Regions from separate parts of the Streptomyces sp. NBC_00647 genome, predicted to be linked through region 3. Evidence: riboswitches for the same ligand, from Rfam matches in the RefSeq annotation. Region 3 holds a riboswitch; each other region holds the start of a gene.
What was found. Region 3 has a riboswitch for S-adenosylmethionine ahead of thrC (threonine synthase). Riboswitches for the same ligand answer to the same signal wherever they lie in the genome.
Positions count from the first base shown of each region.

Region 1: another riboswitch for S-adenosylmethionine. It lies ahead of OG788_RS04065 (glutathione S-transferase C-terminal domain-containing protein); the one in region 3 lies ahead of thrC (threonine synthase).
Region 2: another riboswitch for S-adenosylmethionine. It lies ahead of OG788_RS14435 (aminotransferase class V-fold PLP-dependent enzyme); the one in region 3 lies ahead of thrC (threonine synthase).

Region 1 is NZ_CP109040.1:930,908-937,505, forward strand. It holds gene OG788_RS04045 (ABC transporter substrate-binding protein) at 1-1,019, opposite strand, end outside; gene OG788_RS04050 (amino acid ABC transporter ATP-binding protein) at 1,222-1,986, opposite strand; gene OG788_RS04055 (amino acid ABC transporter permease) at 2,085-3,089, opposite strand; gene OG788_RS04060 (hypothetical protein) at 3,260-3,394, opposite strand; SAM riboswitch class IV at 3,552-3,697, shown strand; gene OG788_RS04065 (glutathione S-transferase C-terminal domain-containing protein) at 3,997-4,689, shown strand; gene OG788_RS04070 (MFS transporter) at 4,933-6,354, shown strand.
Region 2 is NZ_CP109040.1:3,264,795-3,271,392, forward strand. It holds gene OG788_RS14415 (NYN domain-containing protein) at 20-1,369, opposite strand; gene OG788_RS14420 (hypothetical protein) at 1,404-1,643, opposite strand; gene OG788_RS14425 (rhomboid family intramembrane serine protease) at 1,799-2,554, shown strand; gene OG788_RS14430 (Lrp/AsnC ligand binding domain-containing protein) at 2,598-2,879, shown strand; gene OG788_RS14435 (aminotransferase class V-fold PLP-dependent enzyme) at 2,919-4,280, opposite strand; SAM riboswitch class IV at 4,471-4,587, opposite strand; gene trpD (anthranilate phosphoribosyltransferase) at 4,673-5,737, opposite strand; gene OG788_RS14445 (cytochrome bc complex cytochrome b subunit) at 5,876-6,598, opposite strand, start outside.
Region 3 is NZ_CP109040.1:4,901,131-4,907,728, forward strand. It holds gene groL (chaperonin GroEL) at 1-635, opposite strand, end outside; gene OG788_RS21335 (cold-shock protein) at 1,008-1,211, opposite strand; gene OG788_RS21340 (MoaD/ThiS family protein) at 1,653-1,928, opposite strand; gene thrC (threonine synthase) at 1,925-3,232, opposite strand; SAM riboswitch class I at 3,250-3,406, opposite strand; gene OG788_RS21350 (glucosyl-3-phosphoglycerate synthase) at 3,612-4,556, shown strand; gene OG788_RS21355 (trehalose-6-phosphate synthase) at 4,635-6,092, shown strand; gene otsB (trehalose-phosphatase) at 6,285-6,598, opposite strand, start outside.

The sequences.
Region 1 (6,598 bases), 4.0 Mb from region 3:
TTGTCGAGCGGCAGGCCGGGCGGGTTGACCTGGGAGGTGTCGACGGCCTCGTTGGAGAGGTTCCAGGCGGCCAGCCACTTGCCGTACTGGCCGTTCTTGATCAGGTAGTTGATCGCGTCGGCGAGTGGCGCGGCGAGCCCGCTGTCCTTCTTCGCGGTGGCCGCGATCAGACCCTGGAGCGTTTCACCCGCGCCGGAGAACTTGCCCGCGTTGCGCGTCGGGTTGGGGGTCTTCGCGGTCTGGGTGATGTGGTAAGCGATACCGGGGTTCGGGCCGAACGAGACGTCGATCTTTCCACTGGACAGCGCCAGGGCGGTGGCGTTGTTGTCCTGGTAGTACTTGAGGTTGAGCTTCTTGCCCTCCTTGGCGAGCTTCGACTTCCACTCCAGGAGGATCTTCTCCTGGTTGGTGCCGGCGCTCACCGCGACGGTCTTGCCGGCCAGGTTCCGGTAGTCGTCGTCGAAGTTCCAGGTGCTCTTCTTGCGCACCTCGAAGCCGAGGTTGTCCTGCCGGTAGGAGGCGAACTCGTACTTCTTCTTGCGCTCCTCGGTGTCGGTGACGTTGGAGAAGGCGACGTCCACCTTGCCGCTGTCGATGCCGACGAACAGGTTTTCCCAGGTCGAGTTCTTCACCTCCGGCTTCAGTCCGAGGACCGCGGCCACCAACCTGCCGAGGTCGGGTTCGGCGCCGGTGAGTGTCTTCTGGTCCCCGCCCACGTACGCCAGCGGCGCGAATCCCGCGGGCAGGGCTCCGACGCCGATCCGCAGTGTGCCGCTCTTGGCGACGGACTTGGGCAGCAAGGCGCTGATCGACTTCACCTCGGACACCTTCAACTCGGTCTGCTTGGCCGCGCCGTTGGAGAGCGCGCCGACCGTGACCGATCCGGCCGAGGCGCCCTCGGTCCGGGTGGCGGCGTCGCTGTCACCCCCGCATGCGGCGAGCCCGGCGGCGAGGGAGGCGACGGCCGCGGTGGCGGTGACGCCGCGAAGAATTCTGCTGTTCAGGGGGAGCGTACGCATGGCTGTCCTTGTCGGGTGTGTGCGGTGAGGGTGTGGGGGCGCGGTCCCGGCGGGCCGCGAAATCGGGTGGCCCTGCGTGACGGCGCACGGCTGAAGGCGAGTTCGGAGGACCGCGCCGAGCGACGCGTCCTCGTTCGCCGCCGGCGGCTTCGGTCGGAGGCTGGAACCGACGGGCCTCGTTGTGCGCCCGTCGGCGCGCCGGTCAGAGAACCTTGCTCAGGAAGTCCCTGGTGCGCTCCTGCTGCGGGTGGTCCAACACCTGTGAGGGCGGGCCCTGTTCAACGACGCGCCCGCCGTCCATGAAGACGACCCGGTCGGCGATCTCGCGGGCGAAGCCGATCTCGTGGGTGACGATGACGAGGGTGGTGCCGCTCCTGGCAAGGTCCTTGATGACGGCGAGTACTTCGCCGACCAGTTCGGGGTCCAGCGCCGAGGTCGGTTCGTCGAAGAGGATGACCCCCGGCCGCAGGGCGAGGGCGCGGGCGATGGCCACGCGCTGCTGCTGTCCGCCCGACAACTGCCGCGGATAGGCACTGGTCCTGTCCCCCAGCCCCACGCGGGCGAGCAGATCGCGGGCCAGCTCCTGGGCGTCGGGCTTGGACAGTTTTCCGGTGGCCACCGGAGCCGCGGCCACGTTGTCCAGCACGGTGAGGTGCGGGAAGAGATTGAAGTTCTGGAAGACGAAGCCGATGCGGCTGCGCTGCCCCAGGATGACCCGCTCGCTCAGTTCCCTCAGCCGCTCACCGTGCCTGCGGACGCCGATGAGCTCGCCGTTCAGGCTGACATGGCCGATCTCGGGCTTCTCCAGATGGTTGATCACCCTCAGGAGAGTGGACTTGCCGGATCCGGACGGCCCGAGGATGACCGTGACCTCTCCGGGCCGGACGGTCAACTCCACACCGTCCAGGACCTGATGGGAGCCGTACCACTTGTGCACGTCGTGCACCTCCACCGCGGCCGGCTGGATCTCGAGCGCTCCGATGGCCTCGGCCGGCGGAGCCGTCTCCGGCGCCTGGTCCTCCGGTACCGTCCTGGTCTTCACTGTCGTCCGACGCGCTTCGCCAGTCATATCGCCGTCTCCCTCCGGATCCGGGCCCGCACGTCGCGCAGACCGTTCCGTACCTTCTGCAACGGGGTCGGCGGCAGGGTGCGCAGCGCGCCCCGCGAGTAGTACCGCTCGACGTAGAACTGGACGACGGACACGACGCTCGTCAGGATCAGGTACCAGGCGGTGGCGACCAGGAGCAGCGGCACGATATCGCCGGGATAGGTGCTGCCCATGCTCTGAACGGAGCCGAACAGGTCCAGCAGGGAGACGTAGAAGACGAGCGAGGTTCCCTTGATCAGGCCGATCAACTGGTTGACGTAGTTCGGGGTGATGGAGCGCAGCGCCTGCGGAAAGACGATCTTCGCGAACTGGTACCGCTTCGGCAGGCCCAGGGCTGAGGCCGCCTCGTGCTGACCCTGGTCGACGGAGAGGATTCCGCCGCGCACCACTTCGGAGGCGTACGCCGCTTCGTTCAGGCTCAGTCCGATGACGGCGACGGCCATGTCGGTGGCCAGGCGGGACTCGTCGAAGGTGAAGAAGGCCGGCCCGAACGGCACCCCGACGCTCAACGTCCGGTACAGCGCGCTGAAGTTGTAGAGGAACAGCAGGACGACGATGAGCGGTACCGAGCGGAACAGCCAGGTGTAGACCCAGCTCACCGCGCGCAGCACCGGGCTCGGGGAGAGTCGGGCCAACGCCAGCAGGATCCCGCCGAGCAAGCCCAACACCGCGCTGTAGACGGCGACTTCGAGGGTGATGAGCAGGCCGTCGAGGATCGTCGGACGCAGGAACCAGTACTGGAAACGGTCCCACTGGTAGAAGGGGTTGGTCACCAGGCCGTGAGCGATCTGGGCGACCAGCACGAGCACGACGGCCGTGATGATCCAGCGGCCGGGGCGCCGGAGCGGAAGGACCCGCTGCGCCGCCAGGGGCTTGGGCGAGGCGGGGACGTCGGGACGGGGGACGGCCTGGGCAGGCAGCGCTGATCCGGAGGACACAGCTATGCCTGGAGATTCACTCATGGAGAGCTCCAGCGGATTCGGACACCCCGGACCACGGCGAGCGGCAGCGTGACGCGGAGCCTCAACGGCTCGGCGCGAAACGAGGGCACGGGCGCACAGGGAACGGGGGCTGGACGGAGAAAGGGCACACCGCCACAGCGGTGGTCGTCAGCGATTCGGAAGAGGAACCGTCAGCCTTGGCAGAGGGTGCGACACATGTCCGTACACAGTGCGCTGTTGACGCGCAGCAGGTCGACGGAGCGGTCGGCGCACAGCACCACGCGGCCGAGGCGCCGCCATGCGGCCGTCCCGTCAGCTGCGTTCATCGCCGTCACCATCGTCTCTCCGGCCCTGGGGCATCCCGTTTGTGGGCCGCACGTTAGGCCCGCCCCGAAAAGAATGTCAATCCGGGTGACCACCAGGTGAGACCGCGTGCCACGCCTTCTTGACGGCGCCACAGGGCGCACCGAGACTGGCGTGGACGGTCACGATTGTCAGCGCCCACGGTGCGGGTTCGTCCCGCACCTGTGGTCATCGGCCCCGGCTCGCTGACAGGCAACCCTTCCACCGCGACGGGGTGCCCCGGGTGACGACCGGGTCCCGCCGGCGTGGCGGGGCAAGCGTGGTCTCGCGTCTCGCGAGCCCCGGAGTGGGACCGGTGAGAATGCCCAGGAACGGCTTGACGAGGCGCCTGCACATCGATCTGTTGCGTGTCTCCAGCGCTTACTGATCCGTAGCCGGTCCGTTCGATCCGGACCGGTGCGACGAGCGCAGTCGTTCCGCATTCGGCCGCTGGTGCCCACAAGGCGGCGGTGGCTTCCTCGTTCCCCAAGGGAGAGTCATGCCTGAGACAGCTTCGCGTCCTTCCAGCACGGCCAACTCACGTCCTTGTGACCAGGTTTCGTTCCCCTCCGAGCTTCGTCTCAAGGTGGCGACGCCCTCCGCCCTCCCCCACCGTGTCGACAGCCGGATCGGTGTCGGCCTGGCCGGCGGCTTCTACCCCGCACCGCACCGCTACGAGCTGTATCTGTCGGAGAGTTGTCCGCTCTCGCTGCGCATCGCGATCACCCTCGACCTGCTCGGTCTGAAGGACTCCGTCGCCACGACGGTCCTGGCGGACCCCACAGGGACACCTGAGGCCTTCGCCTCGCTGCGCCGCGCCTACGAGGCCACCGAGCACCACTACGACGGACCGCTGACGGCGCCCGCGCTGTGCGACCGGTGGAGCGGACGGATCGTCAGCAACCACACCCCCGACATCCTCCGCGATCTCGCGGGGCTTCTCTCCGGTCACGGCGCGGGGTGCCCGTCGACGCTGCGTCCACCGGACCTCGCCGCGGACATCGAGGCTCTCCGCGACCTGCTGGACCGCGATGTCACCCCTTCCGCCCAGCCCTCGGAGCTCTCCGCGGCCCTGGAGTTGTTGGACTGTCAACTCGCCGGGCGGCCCTATGTCCTGGGCGAGACCCTGACGGCGGGGGACGTGGACGTGTGGGTGGCCCTCACCCGTTTGGACCCGGACGGCGCCGCCCTGCGCTCACTCCCCCGGCTCCAGGACTACGTACGCCGGCTCGGCGACCACCCCGCCTTCCGGAGCGGAGGTACCGCCCGGCGGCGGTGAGGAGCCCGTAGCGCCCACCCGGACGGGTGAGCGGCGTGCTCACGCGGACGGCAGATCGGAGAACCAAGGGTGTCCCGCCGGGTGCCCAGGACTGGTCCTGAAGTCCCGGAGCCGGCCGGGACGGTCCACCGGGATTCCACCGGTCTGCCGTCGTGCGCATGCGGTCCGTCGACGTTCGGCGCAGTCTATGAGCGTAGGAGAGCGACACCCAGACCACACGTCCGGCAGTCATAAGGAATGGCGATGGCTGACACAGGCGCGTCGACACCGCCGTCGGTGGCGCAGCGCAGGATTCTCGCTCCGCTCGCCCTCGCACAGTTCATCTGCAGCTTCGCCGGTTCCAACATGAACGTGATGATCAACGACATCAGCGAGGACCTCGACACGACCGTGCAGGGCGTGCAGGTCGCGATCACGATCTTCCTGCTCGTCATGGCCGCGCTGATGATCCCCGGCGGCAAGCTGACGGACCGCTACGGCCGCAAGCGCTGCTTCCTCGCCGGCCTGACGGTGTACGGGATCGGCGCGCTCCTGAGTGCGGTCTCCCCCGGCCTGGGCGTTCTCATCCTCGGCAACTCGATTCTCGAAGGCGTCGGAACCGCGCTGCTCATCCCGCCGGTCTACATCCTCACGACGCTCCTCTTCGACGACATGACCTCCCGCGCCCGAGCCTTCGGAGTCATCATGGCGCTGGGCGGCATCGGCGCGGCGGCGGGCCCGCTCATCGGCGGGCTCATCACCTCGTGGCTCAGCTGGCGGGCCGCCTTCGTGTTCCAGGCCCTGATCATCGCCCTGATCATCGTGCTGAGCCGCCACATCGAGGACCCGCTGCCACCGGATCCGACCCGCCCGTTCGACACCGTCGGAGCCGTGCTGTCGGCGACGGGTCTGGTCCTCATCGTCATGGGCATCCTGGCCGCCGACAACAACCTCTGGCTGATGACCGGCCTGCTCGTCCTCGGCGCGCTGACGCTGCTGTGGTTCTTCCGCTTCGTGCGTGCCCGCGAGTCGGCCGGCAAGGAACCGCTGCTGTCCACCAGCCTGTTCCGCAACCGCGCCTCCAACCTCGGGCTCATCACCCAGAACATCCAATGGCTGTTGCTCATGGGTTCGTCGTTCACCGTGGCCGCCTATCTCCAAGTGGTGCGCGGCTACGACGCCATCGCGACCGGCGTCATCTTCACGGCCGCCACGCTCGGTCTGCTCGCCACCTCCCTGGCCGCCGAACGACTCGCCCGGCGGCGTCCCCAACGCACCCTGATCATCGCGGGCTTCGCCGTCGCGATCGCGGGCGTCGTCGTCCTGATCGCCATGGTCAACAGCTTCTCCAGCCCCTGGGCCTTCGCTCCCGGTCTGCTCCTGCTCGGACTGGGCCTCGGCCTGATGCTGACCCCGTCGGTCAACATCGTCCAGTCGAGCTTCCCCCAGGACCGGCAGGGCGAGATCTCCGGTCTGTCCCGCAGTGTGTCGAACCTCGGCTCCTCGCTGGGCACCGCGGTCGCCGGCACGATCCTCGTGGCCGGATTCACCACCCGCTCCTACGCCGCGGCCATGGTCACCCTCGCCGTCCTCGGGGTCATCGGACTCATCGCGGCGGCGCTCCTTCCCGGATCCCCCGTCGGCGCGCGCGGCCCGGCGGGCAGCCAGGCACGGAACGACGGCTGAATTCTCCGGCGGATGCCGAAACGCCCCTACCCCCGGAGTCTCGGACGCGCGGACACCGAACGCGTCCCTGCTGTACGCGAAAAGGGGAGAGGCATGAGCTCGAGGCCGAGGTTCGAGGACCGGCTGCTCGATGAGCTGAAGCGGGAGATCGAGCTGCGCGGGAACGCGTCGGCCGCTTCCCTCGATCCGCGATAACCCGCCGGGCACGAGGCCACGTCGGCCGGGGCCCGGGAACGCGGGGGCG
Region 2 (6,598 bases), 1.6 Mb from region 3:
AGAAGGCGAAAGGGGTCGCTCAGCCGCGCGACAAGCGCTTGAGCAGCACCACGGACGCCACCGGCCGGGCGCCCGCCTTGGCGATGCCGTCCGCCACCTCACGGTCGGTCGAGACGACGATGACCGGCCGGCCTGGCGGCTCGGCCCGCACCAGCTGACGGATCAGCTCGTCCGCCGTGACTCCGGGCTTGGAGAACAGCACCCGCACCCCGCGCGGCGGCGCGAGCAGCACCGGCGCGGCCAGCTCGGCCCCGTCGAAGACACAGGTGACCTCGGCGCCGGTCTGCGCGGCCAGCTGCGAGAGCTGCCCGAGCAGCCTCAGCCGCTGCTTCTCCAGCGGCATCTGGGGATAGCCGGTCTTGGTGACGTTGTAGCCGTCGACGACCAGATGCGCCTGGGGCAGCGCGAGCAACTGGTCGAGGATCGCGGGGTCGTTCTCGGAGAGCGCGCGGGCGGCGATGTCCTTCGGCGTCATGCGTCCCGGCTCGACCGCGTCCACGGTCTCGGCGGGCCGGACGGAGACGGGAGGCAGCGCCAGTTCCCGGCGCAGACCCTGGGCCGCGTCCAGCACGGTGTCGAGCAGCAGCCGTACGCGCATGTCCTCGACACTGCGCCCCTCACGCGCCGCCTTGCGCGTGGCCTCCAGGGCGGCCTCGGCCTCCGAGAGGCGCGCCTTGAGCCGCCGGGTCTCGCTCTCGGCGGCGGACACCTGGGCCTGCCCCTCCGCCTTCGCCGTGTCGGTCTCGGCCTGGAGCTTGCGCAGGGCCGCCTCGCCGCGCTTGACGTCACTGAGGGCACCGCGCAGCTTGCGGTGAAGCGATTCCGCTTCTTTCCTGGCCGACTCCACTTCCGCGCGCAGCCGCTCGGTCTCGGACCTCGTCTGCCCGCGGGCCTCTTCGAGCTCCTCGCGCAGCCGCTCCAGCTCGGCGCGGTTCTCCTCGTCGGCGCGCTCCGCGTCCGCCCGCAGGGCCTCCTCGCCCGCGGCGGTGACCAGCTTCACCCAGCCCGCCGGGCGCAGCACATAGGCCGCGGCCGCCACGTCCAGCGGATCCGCGGCCGGGGGCGGCGCGCCCGATTCGAGGGTCCCGACGATCTCGGGCTGGGCCTCTCTCAGCTTCTCGGCGATGCGCTGTCTGAACAGCGGGTCAGTCTCCAGGGCGGCGGCCATGGCGTTGCCGGCGAACTTGGCCCGCCGGTTCGGCGCGAACCGGGCGTACTGCCTCAGCTGGACGGGCAGTTCGGCCACCGTCAGTCCGCCGAAGCCGTCCGAGACGATCTGTACGACGCGTCGGCGCACGCCGTCGGGCAGCGGACGGTCGAGCACCTCAGCGGTGCCGTCGTCCGGCTCCCCGCCTGTGGTCTCCACCATCCGTCACCCCAATATCCGTGCGGGGCCCGCTCCCTCAGGAGCCGGCACCCGGCCTGTCCACGAGTTCGACCTGATCCACCGCGTTGCACCAGCGGCACCGCACCGACTCGATGGTCTCATTGACCACCTCGCGCTCCTCGACCTTCGGCTCACCGGCGAGGTCGAGGTGCACATACTCGACGACCTTCGAGGAGCGGGTCACGTCGAAACGCGTGAGGTTGCCGCAGAGGGCACAGCGCCAGCGAGTCTTGGCGTCGGGCAGGGGAACCGTCATAGGGCAGTCGCTCTTTCCTTCTAGTGTCCGTCCGGCGCCGGTCTCCCGGTGCATGTGGCTCGTAACCCTACGGCCTGGCGGGTACTCGACGCTCTGGTGTCCGCGGCGGCGAGGCGGTCTGCTCCGATCGGTCCTGTTGCGTCATGCTCTGTACCATGATCGGCAATTGGAGTACGGCGGTCGGCAGGGCGTTGCGGGGCCAGTCCGCGCCGGTGACGTACGGGCTGATCGTCCTGTGCTGTCTGATCTTCGTCATCGGTCCCGCCTCGGGCCTCGATCCCGCGTACGGCACCGGGGACGAACTGCTGGTCGCCCAGCGCGCGTACTTCCGCCGCTGGGGCGTGGTGCCGTCCGACCTCTTCGGCGGGGCCCCGCGCGAGGCACTCACCCCGGCCACGGCCCTGTTCATCCACGGCAGCTGGCTCCACCTCCTGGGCAACATGCTGTTCTTCTACGTCTTCGGGGTGATGACCGAGGAACGCATGGGCCATGTCGAGTTCGCCCTCTTCTACCTGGGCTGCGGATATGTCGCCCTGCTCGGTTACGCCGCCGCCAACGCCGGCTCGCAGCAGTCCCTGGTCGGGGCGTCCGGGGCGATCTCCGCGGTACTCGGCGCGTTTCTGTACCTGTTCCCCAAGGCCCGGGTGACCAGTCTCTTCCCGTTCCTCTTCTTCCTTCCGCTGCGGTTCCCGGCCTGGGTGGTGCTGCCGTTCTGGTTCGCGCTGCAATGGCTGGCGGCGGGCCGCAGCGACTCCGGACCCGGGGTCGCCTATCTGGCCCACCTCGTGGGCTTCTCGCTGGGCTTCGTCTACGCGTGGGCGCGCTTCGGGCGCCGTGGGGCCGCCGCACCCTCCCCGGGGGCGCTGCCGGGACCCCCGGCGCGGCAGCCGGGCCAGGTGGACCGCGAGTAGGGTGAGATCCCCCAGCAGTGGCCCCCGAGGGAGAGAACCAGCCGTGATCACCGCGATCGTCCTCATCAAGACCAGCGTGGACCGGATCCCCGAGATCGCCGAGTCGATCGCGTCACTGGAGAGCGTCAGCGAGGTCTTCTCCGTCACCGGCACCTACGACCTGATCGCGATGGTCCGGGTCAAGGCCCACGACGACCTGGCGGACGTCATCCCCGGCAGGATCAGCAAGATCCCGGGCGTCGAGGCGACGGACACGCACGTGGCGTTCCGTACGTACTCCGAGCACGACCTGGAGGCGGCGTTCGCGATCGGTCTCGATTCCTGACCGACGGGACGCCGCCTCCGGGCGTGACCTGCGCGGGCGTCAGACGGCCGGGACGCAGCGGCCGCCCTCGGTGCGGTACTGCCACCGGGCGCCGTCCCGGACCAGCTCGCGCACCGCGCGGACGAAACGCTCGACGTGCTCGTCGGGCGTGCCGGCGCCGAAGCTGACCCGGATGGCGTTGAGGGACTTCTCGCCGGGCGCTGCCTCCGGGGCGCCGCACTCCCCCTGGGTCTCCGGGTCGCTGCCGAGCAGCGTGCGGACCAGCGGGTGGGCGCAGAAGAGGCCGTCACGGACGCCGATGCCGTACTCGGCGGAGAGCGCGGCCGCGAAGTGCGAGCTGTTCCATCCCTCGACGACGAAGGAGATGACGCCGACCCGCGGGGCGTCGTCACCGAAGAGGGAGAGGACCCGGACCTCCGGGACCTCCGCGAGACCCGCGCGGACGGTACGGATCAGGTGCTGCTCACGGGCGAGAAGGTTGTCGAAGCCCTCCTCGGTGAGCGCCTTGCAGGCCGACGCGATCGAGTAGGCGCCGATGACGTTCGGCGAGCCCGCCTCGTGCCGGGCGGCGCTGTCGTGCCACTCCACGTCCACGCCGCCGTCCGCGCGCCGGGAGACCTTGCGGCTGGCGCCGCCGCCCGCGAGGTACGGCTCGGCCTCGCGCAGCCAGTCGGAGCGGCCCGCGAGGACACCGGAGCCGAAGGGCGCGTACAGCTTGTGCCCGGAGAAGGCGACCCAGTCGACGTCGAGGTCCTGGACCGACACCGGGTGGTGCGGGGCGAGCTGCGCGGCGTCGAGGACGATCCGGGCGCCGTGGGCGTGCGCGGCGGCGGCCAGCTCACGCACCGGCCACAGCTCCCCGGTGACGTTCGAGGCACCGGTGACACAGACCAGGGCCGGCCCGTGGGGATCACGGGCGGCGAGGGCGTGCTCCAGGGTGGCGACGGCCTCGCCCGGGGTGCGCGGGGCGTTCAGGTAGGTCACCCGGGCGTCGCGCCAGGGCAGCAGCGAGGCGTGGTGCTCGGTCTCGAAGACGAAGACCTCGCAGCCGGCCGGGAGCGCGGCGGCGAGCAGGTTGAGCGAGTCGGTGGTGGAGCGGGTGAAGACCACCTGGTCCCCGGCGCGGCAGTCCAGGAACTCCTCGACGGTCCTGCGGGCGTTCTCGAAGAGGTCGGTGGACAGCTGCGAGAGGTAGCCGGCGCCCCGGTGGACGCTGCCGTAGTACGGCGCGTACGCGGCCACGTCGTCCCACACCCGCTGGAGGGCGGGCGCGCTGGCGGCGTAGTCGAGGGCGGCGTAGGTGACCTCGCCGCCGGTGACGAGCGGGACGGTGACATCCCGGCCGAGAACGGCCAAGGGGGCACAAACGGTCTGGTCGGCGGCAGCGGTGGAGACAGACATGGCGAGCTCCTGTGAGAGGCAGGCGGGATCGCTGCGCGAGCCGGCCGCCCGGAAGCAGGGCTCAGCGCAGGGAAAGGTGAAAAAGGGTGTGCGGAGGCGGGGCTCGACGCCCTATCGCATTCGCTTGCTCACAGAAGGCTCCCTCGAACGACCAGGACCCCTGGTTGCATCCGCCCGGAAGAGCGGGAGGGGTCCGCGCTTGCCGTAGACCTCGCTGCCTACGACCTGGTCTTCACCCGGGGCACCCCGCCACGGACGGAGGGTTGCCGGACAGCCGGCCGGGGCCTGATGGCTGTCACTCATGACCTGACACAGCATCTTGCCAGAGGATCTTCCACGCGCAAGGCGCAGTCCGGATTCTGGACTGCGCCTTGCTCCGCGGCACTGGTGGATCAGGCGTTGCTGGCGGCCACCCAGCGCTCCAGAGTGCGCTTCGCGGCCCCGGAGTCGATCGCCTCGGCCGCCTTCGCCATTCCGGCGCGGAGCTGGTCCGCGAGCGGGGCGTCGGTCGGCGACAGGGCCACCAGGGCCGCCGCCGAGTTCAGCAGGACCGCGTCCCGTACGGGCCCGGTCTCGCCGTCCAGCAGGCGCCGGGCGACCTCCGCGTTGTACGAGGCGTCGGCGCCGCGGAGGGCCTCCACCGGGACGATGTCGAGACCGACGTCGCGCGGGTCGAAGCGCTCCTCGGTGACCGAGCCGTCACGGACCACCCAGACGTCGGAGCCCGCGGTGGTGGTCAGCTCGTCGAGGCCGTCGTCGCCGCGGAAGACGAGCGAGGAGTTGCCGCGCTCGGCGAACACGCCCGCCACGATCGGCGCCATGCGCGGGTCGGCGACTCCGACCGCCTGGGCCTTCACCCGCGCCGGATTGGTCAGCGGGCCGAGCACGTTGAAGGTCGTCCTGATGCCCAACTGGCCGCGGGCCGCCGCCGCATGACGCAGCGCCGGGTGGAACTTCACCGCGAAGCAGAAGGTGATCCCGGCCTCTTCGGCCACCTCGGCGACCCGCTTCACCGTGAGCTGGAGATTGACGCCGAGCTTCTCCAGGACGTCGGAGGAGCCGGACGCGGAGGACGCGGCCCGGTTGCCGTGCTTGACCACCTTGGCGCCGGTGCCGGCGACCACGATCGAGGACATCGTGGAGATGTTGACGGTCTTCGCGCCGTCGCCGCCCGTGCCGACGATGTCGACGGTGTGCCCGGGCACCTCGATCACATTGGCGTGCTCGTACATCGCCCGGACGAGTCCCGAGATCTCCTCGACGGTCTCACCCTTGGCCCGCAGGGCCACCACGAACCCGGCGATCTGCGCGTCGGTCGCCTCTCCGCGCATGATGCGGTCCATCGCCCAGGCCGTGTCGTCCGCGCTCTGGTCGCGGCCCTCGAGCAGGCCGTTCAGTACCTGGGGCCAGGAACGGACCGCCGCGGTGTCGCCTCCAGCGGGGTTCACAGCGCTCATGGTCGCTCCTGGGTTCGTAGGTGACGCGAAGGGACTCACCCCTTGCGCGGGGTGACTCCACCCTATCCAGCCCGGGAGACGGCAAAGAGCCCCGTCCAGTGCCTGGACGGGGCTCTCGCCGTGGCGAACTACCGGGGATCAGTGGTGGCCGTGGCCGCTCGTGATCTCCTTGTACTCCTCGACGGTGGGCTTGGGGATCTGGCTGTCCTCCCCGTAGAAGCCCTCGCTCATCTTGGCGCGCAGCTTCTGCGTGCCCGAGACCTTGCGCTCGACACCGTTCTCGTCGACCGTCGGGCCGATCTCGGCCGGCTTGTACTGCTCGTGCGCGGTGAGCGTGTGCAGCGCGTCCTGGCTGAGCGGCTCGTGGACCTCGATGAACTCACCGTGCGGCAGGCGCTTGATGATGCCCGACTCGCGGCCGTGCAGCACCTTGTCCCGGTCCCGGCGCTGGAGGCCGAGGCAGATCCGCTTGGTGGCGATGAACGTCAGCACCGGCACGACGAAGAACGCGATCCGGACGAACCAGGTGATCGAGTTGATCGACAGGTGGAAGTGCGTGGCCCAGATGTCGTTGCCGCCACCGACGAGCAGGACGAAGTACCAGCTGATCCAGGCGGCACCGAACGCGGTCCGGGTCGGGACGTTGCGCGGGCGGTCCAGGATGTGATGCTCGCGCTTGTCGCCGGTGACCCAGGACTCGATGAACGGGTAGACCGCGATCGCGACCAGGACCAGCGGGAAGATCACCAGCGGGATGAACACACCCAGGACGAGCGTGTGACCCCAGAGGTTGATCTCCCAGCCCGGCATGACACGGATCAGGCCCTCGGAGAAGCCCATGTACCAGTCGGGCTGGGCGCC
Region 3 (6,598 bases):
ACGGCCTCCATACGCTCCATGTCGGTGGCGAAGTACGCCGAGATGTAGCCCTTGTCGAAGCGCATGCCCTCGGTGAGCTCCAGCTCCAGACCGAAGGTCTGGGACTCCTCGACGGTGATGACGCCTTCCTTGCCGACCTTGTCCATCGCCTCGGCGATGAGCTCGCCGATCTGGGTGTCGGCGGCGGAGATGGAGGCCGTGGAAGCGATCTGCTCCTTGGTCTCGACATCCTTGGCCTGCTCGAGCAGGGCACCGGAGACGGCCTCGACGGCCTTCTCGATACCGCGCTTGAGGGCCATCGGGTTGGCGCCGGCGGCTACGTTGCGCAGGCCCTCGCGGACGAGCGCCTGAGCCAGGACGGTCGCGGTGGTCGTACCGTCACCGGCGACGTCGTCCGTCTTCTTGGCGACTTCCTTGACCAGCTCGGCGCCGATCTTCTCGTACGGGTCCTCGAGCTCGATCTCCTTGGCGATGGAAACACCATCGTTGGTGATCGTGGGCGCGCCCCACTTCTTCTCGAGGACGACGTTACGGCCCTTGGGGCCGAGGGTGACCTTGACGGCGTCGGCGAGCTGGTTCATCCCGCGCTCGAGACCGCGCCGTGCCTCCTCGTCGAACGCGATGATCTTGGCCATGTGAAGTGGTCCTCCCGGACGGGGTGGATTGCTCCGGATCGTGCCCGCGCCCGCGACGGACGGCCTGCAAGCCTTGTGGTTCCTTGCCCCACAGGCCCGCGGGCCTCGCCGGCCCGATCCAAGTTCTGTCACTCTCACTGGGAGAGTGCTAACGCCAATGATTAGCACTCGACCCCTGCGAGTGCAAGCGCCTCTCATGAAAACGGGCCCCTGGTGGAGCGCACGCACGGCGCCCGGACGGAGCGCGCTCGCGGGCGCGCGCGAGACAGAACAGGGGACCCCGAGGGTGGCCGGGGACGCACGAGGGGCCCGCATCCCTGGTGGGATGCGGGCCCCTCGGCGTGAGTGCGTCGGTGGCCGTTCGCGCCCGGATCAGACGGCGAGTTTGACCATGTCCGCCTGCGGACCCTTCTGGCCCTGCGAGATTTCGAACTCCACTCGCTGACCCTCTTCAAGGGTGCGGTAGCCGTCCATCTGAATCGCGCTGTAGTGCACGAAGACGTCCGCACCACCGTCGACCGCGATGAAGCCGTACCCCTTCTCCGCGTTGAACCACTTGACGGTGCCCTGAGCCATGCCTAACTCCCCTATTACTGGCCCTTGCACAGATCCACACTTCGCGGATCCGGGTCAGACCTCACCCCCCATTGGTTGGGGGTGTGCGCCGGAACGCGTCGACCGCGGCTGAATGTATCTGTCCAACTGCCGTCTGCAACAGGTCAATCGGACGAGAATTCTGGGCATGGCTGATCGTTGAAATGCGGAGAATTCGCAAGGATTCAGGGCAAGTCGGGCCCCGTAAATGCCATAAACGGCTCAAAAAGGAGCGGTAGTTTGGCTACTTCTTGTCGGATGCCGGGCGAGGACTCATATGCGTCCGGCATGAAACCAACATCGAAAGCGAAGCGACTTCCCCAACTGTAGCGCGCTCAACCCTACAGAATTGCCCCCTCCGTTTCTCTCACGGAGGGGGCAATTCGATGAACTCAGCGTGTTCGGCATTACCGAGGGTAACGATCAGCCTCCGGCGACGGCCGGAATGATCGAGACGCCCACACCGTCCGGGGTCGCCGTCTCCAGGCCCTGCTCGAACCGGACGTCGTCGTCATTGACGTACACGTTGACGAAGCGGCGCAGCTTGCCCTGGTCGTCCAGAACGCGCGCGGCGATGCCCGTGTGGTTCTTCTCCAGGTCGGCGATGACCTCGGCGAGGGTCGTACCCTCGGCCGTCACCTCGGCGACGCCCCCGGTGTAGGTGCGCAGGATGGTGGGGATGCGGACGTTGACGCTCATGATGCGAGGCCTGCCTCTCGGAAGGAGTCGAGGTTCGGGCGGATGGTCGCGGTCAGCCCGGTGTCCGAGGCCACCGCGTCCAGAGTCTTGAGGCCGTCGCCGGTGTTCAGCACGACCGTGGTCAGAGTCGGGTCGAGGAGACCGTTCTCGATCAGCTTGCGGGTGACGCCGACGGTCACGCCGCCGGCCGTCTCCGCGAAGATGCCCTCGGTGCGCGCGAGCAGCTTGATCGCGTCGACGATCTGCTCGTCGTTCACGTCCTCCACGGCACCGCCGGTGCGTCGCGCGATGTCGAGCACGTACGGCCCGTCCGCGGGGTTGCCGATGGCGAGCGACTTGGCGATGGTGTCCGGCTTCTGCGGGCGCACGACGTCGTGACCGGCCTTGTAGGCGACGGACACCGGCGAGCAGCCCTCGGCCTGGGCACCGAAGATCTTGTACGGCCTGTCCTCGACGAGCCCGAGCTTGATCAGCTCCTGCAGGCCCTTGTCGATCTTCGTGAGCTGGGAGCCGGAGGCGATCGGCACGACCAGCTGGTCGGGGAGCCGCCAGCCGAGCTGCTCGCAGATCTCGTACGCCAGCGTCTTGGAGCCCTCGGCGTAGTACGGCCGCAGGTTGACGTTGACGAAGCCCCAGCCCTCGCCGGCCGGGTCGCCGATCAGCTCGGAGCAGAAACGGTTCACATCGTCGTAGTTGCCCTGGATGCCGACGAGCTCGCCGCCGTAGACCGCGGCCATGACGACCTTGCCCTGCTCCAGGTCGTGCGGGATGAACACGCAGGAGCGGAAGCCGGCACGGGCCGCCGCGGCGCCCACGGCGCCGGCGAGGTTGCCCGTGGAGGAGCAGGAGAGGGTGGTGAAGCCGAAGACACGGGCCGCTTCGATGGCCTGGGCGACGACGCGGTCCTTGAAGGAGTGCGTCGGGTTGCCGGAGTCGTCCTTGACGAAGAGCTTGCCGGCGTCGACACCGAGCTCGCGGGCCAGGTTGTCGGCCTGGACGAGCTTGGTCCAGCCGGGGTTGATGTTCGGCTTGTCCGCCACGTCCGCGGGGACGGGCAGGAGGGGCGCGTAGCGCCAGATGTTCGCGGGTCCCGCTTCGATGCGCTTGCGGAGCTCTTCGGTCTCGTAGGCCGAGAAGTCGTAGGCGATCTCCAGCGGGCCGAAACACTCCTCGCAGGCGAAGACCGGGCCGAGCGGGACGCGGTGTCCGCACTCGCGGCAGGAAAGCGCCGCTGCCGGGCCGAGGTCCACCGCATCGGCGGAGTTCACGGAGTTCGTGGTGCTTGCAACTGTCTGCGCAGCCATGGAGGCGAGGCCCTTTCTCCTCATCTTCCTCACGACGCACTTCGCCGTGAGACGGATTTGGCACCTTCCCTAGCCGGGAGCCTCGCGACGCGATCGACATCGATCGGTACGAGACCGGCTGGAGGGTTGCCGGGGCTTCATCGGGCCGTATCCCTCTGCCCCTCTGGATGAGCGGTATTTGATTGTTGAACTGTTGAACGTGCTACGCGCCGATGATCGAGGACATGCGATGGTCATCCGCGTTGTTCAAGACTGTAACCGAAGGCCAGGACAGTTGAGATAGTCGTCCGAACCGCGAGACGACGGCAATCGATCTGCCGCTGGCCGCAGCGGGCACGCTGATGAGAGCGTGTGATCAGACAGTGAGGAGCCGCAGACCGTGCTGAAAGACGTCGAAAGCTGGCTGAGCACACGCTCCTGGTCCCTGACCGACCGCCCGCTCCACAAGCTCATGGCCGCGAAACGTTCCACCGGATCGACGGTCAGCGTCGTGCTGCCCGCGCTCAACGAGGAGGAGACGGTCGGCGAGATCGTGGCGATCATCCGCCACGACCTGATGCAGCAGGTGCCCCTCGTCGACGAGATCGTCGTCGTCGACTCGGGCTCGACCGACCGCACCTCGGCGGTCGCCGCCGCCGCGGGCGCGAGAGTCGTGCACCGCGACGACATCCTCCCTCGGATTCCCGCGGTGCCCGGCAAGGGCGAGGTGCTGTGGCGGTCGCTGCTCGTGACGAGCGGGGACATCGTCTGTTTCATCGACGCGGACCTCAAGGAGTTCTCGTCCGACTTCGTCACCGGGATCGTGGGCCCGCTGCTCACCGACCCCGGGGTCGATCTGGTCAAGGCCATGTACGACCGCCCGCTGGGCGGCGCCTCGGGACAGGGCGGCCGGGTCACCGAGCTGATGGCCCGCCCCCTGCTGAACATGCACTGGCCGCAGCTGGCGGGCTTCGTCCAGCCGCTCGGCGGCGAGTACGCGGCCCGTCGCTCCCTGCTCGAACAGCTCCCGTTCCCCGTCGGCTACGGCGTGGAGCTGGGCATGCTCGTCGACGCCCTGCACCTGGTGGGCCTGGACGCCCTCGCCCAGGTCGACGTCGGCGTCCGCAAGCACCGCCACCAGGACGGCCAGGCCCTGGGCCGTATGGCCGCCGCGATCTACCGCACCGCCCAGCTCCGGCTGGCCCGCGGCCACCTGATCCGCCCCGCCCTCACCCAGTTCGAGCGCGGCCGGGACGGTTTCCAGCCGCGCACGTACTCGGTGGACACGGAGGAAAGGCCCCCGATGAGCGAAATCTCCGAGTACCAGCGGCGCAAAGCCGCGTAGACCAGCCCTCCCGGCCCGCGATCGCATACGGCCGAAGGGAACGTTTGAGCGTTTCGACACGGGGCTAGGTTTCGAGGCATGGCTTCAACGCACGGTGCCCACCGGATTCTGGTCGCGTCCAACCGCGGCCCGGTCACCTACGAGGTACGGGAGGACGGTTCGCTGCACGCCCGGCGCGGCGGCGGCGGCCTCGTCTCGGGCCTCTCGGCGATCGGGCCCGACGCGGGCGCCCTATGGGTGTGCTCGGCCCTCGGCGACGGCGACCGGGAGGCCGTCGCGCGCGGAGTCGGCGAGGACGGCGTGCGCATGCTGGCCATCGACGCCGACGTGCACGCCGACGCCTACAACGGCATCGCCAACTCCGTCCTGTGGTTCGTCCACCACATGCTGTACCAGACCCCGCTGGAGCCGGTCTTCGACGCGGAGTTCCGGCGCCAGTGGGAGTCGTACCGGACCTACAACCGCGCCTTCGCCGAGGCGCTGGCCGAGGAGGCAGCCGAGGGCGCGGCGGTGCTGGTCCAGGACTACCACCTGTGCCTGGTGCCGGGGATGCTCCGTGAGCTGCGCCCCGACCTGCGCATCGGCCACTTCTCCCACACGCCGTGGGCGCCCGAGGACTACTTCCGGATGCTCCCCGACGACATCCGCGCGGAACTGGTGGGAGGCATGCTCGGAGCGGACCGGGTGGCGTTCCTGACCTGGCGGTGGGCGACGGCCTTCATGCGCTGCGCGGAGGAGGCCGACCCCGAGCACTACAGCGCCACCTGGCCCTCGGGCGCCCCCCGGGCGATCGAGCACCTGGACGGCGCCCGGCCGCCCGTGCGCGAGACCCTCGTCGGCGTGCACGGCCTCGGCGCGGACGCCGAGTTCCTGCGCGAACGCTCCCACCGGGAGGACGTCGAGCAGCGGATGGCCGCACTGCGCACGGAGATCGGCGAGGGACGCCGGACCGTCGTGCGCGTCGACCGGACCGAGCTGTCCAAGAACATCGTGCGGGGACTGCTGGCGTACCGGCAGCTGCTGGACGACCACCCGGAGTGGCGCGAGCGGGTGGTCCACGTGGCCTTCGCCTACCCCTCGCGGCAGGACCTCGCCGTGTACCGGGAGTACACGGCCGAGGTGCAGCGCGTGGCCGACGAGATCAACTCCCGGTACGGAACACCCGGTTGGACCCCGGTGGTCCTGCACGTCAAGGACGACTTCGCGCGCTCGCTCGCCGCGTACCGGCTGGCCGACGTCGCCCTCGTCAACCCCATCAGGGACGGCATGAACCTCGTCGCCAAGGAGGTCCCGGTCGTCTCCGACGAGGGCTGCGTGCTGGTGCTCTCGCGGGAGGCCGGGGCGTACGAGGAACTGGGCGAGGACGCGATCTCGGTGAACCCGTACGACGTGATCGGTACGGCACGGGCGCTGCACGAGGCGTTGACCATGCAGCCGGGCGAACGGGCGGAGCGCACCAAGCGGTTGGCCGCCGCGGCCACCGCTCTGCCGCCGGCCCAGTGGTTCCTTGATCAGCTGCAGGCGCTGGAGACCTGAACACAGTCCAGCCCCTCCGGCAGGATCCCGGCTGCGGCTGCACTTTTCAGCCCCGGCCGGGGAATGAACTTCAGCGCCTCCGGCGCTTGAGGAGCGGGGTCCGGGGCGGAGCCCGGGTACGGGACGGGTAGGGGCGGAGGGGGCGAAACAAGCCTTCCGCCGCCCTCGCCCGCACGGGCGACGAGCGGCCGGTCAGGCGAGTTCGGCCGCGAGAGAAGCGAGCAGCCGTACGACCCCGGACGGGCCGTCGACCACCAGGTCCGCCCGCTCGGCGAGTTCGCCGACCTCGGAGCTGCCGCTGCACACCAGGAGTCCGGGGACACCGTCGGAGCGGAGCTTGTCGACGGCGGCGAAGGCGGGCAGGTCGCCCAGGTCGTCACCCGCGTAGAGGACGGCCTCGGCGCCGACCTCCCGGACGTACTCCAGGAGGGCGACCCCCTTGTCCATGCCCGGCGGGCGCAGCTCCAGGACCATGCGGCCGGGCTCGACGATCAGGCCGTGCCGGG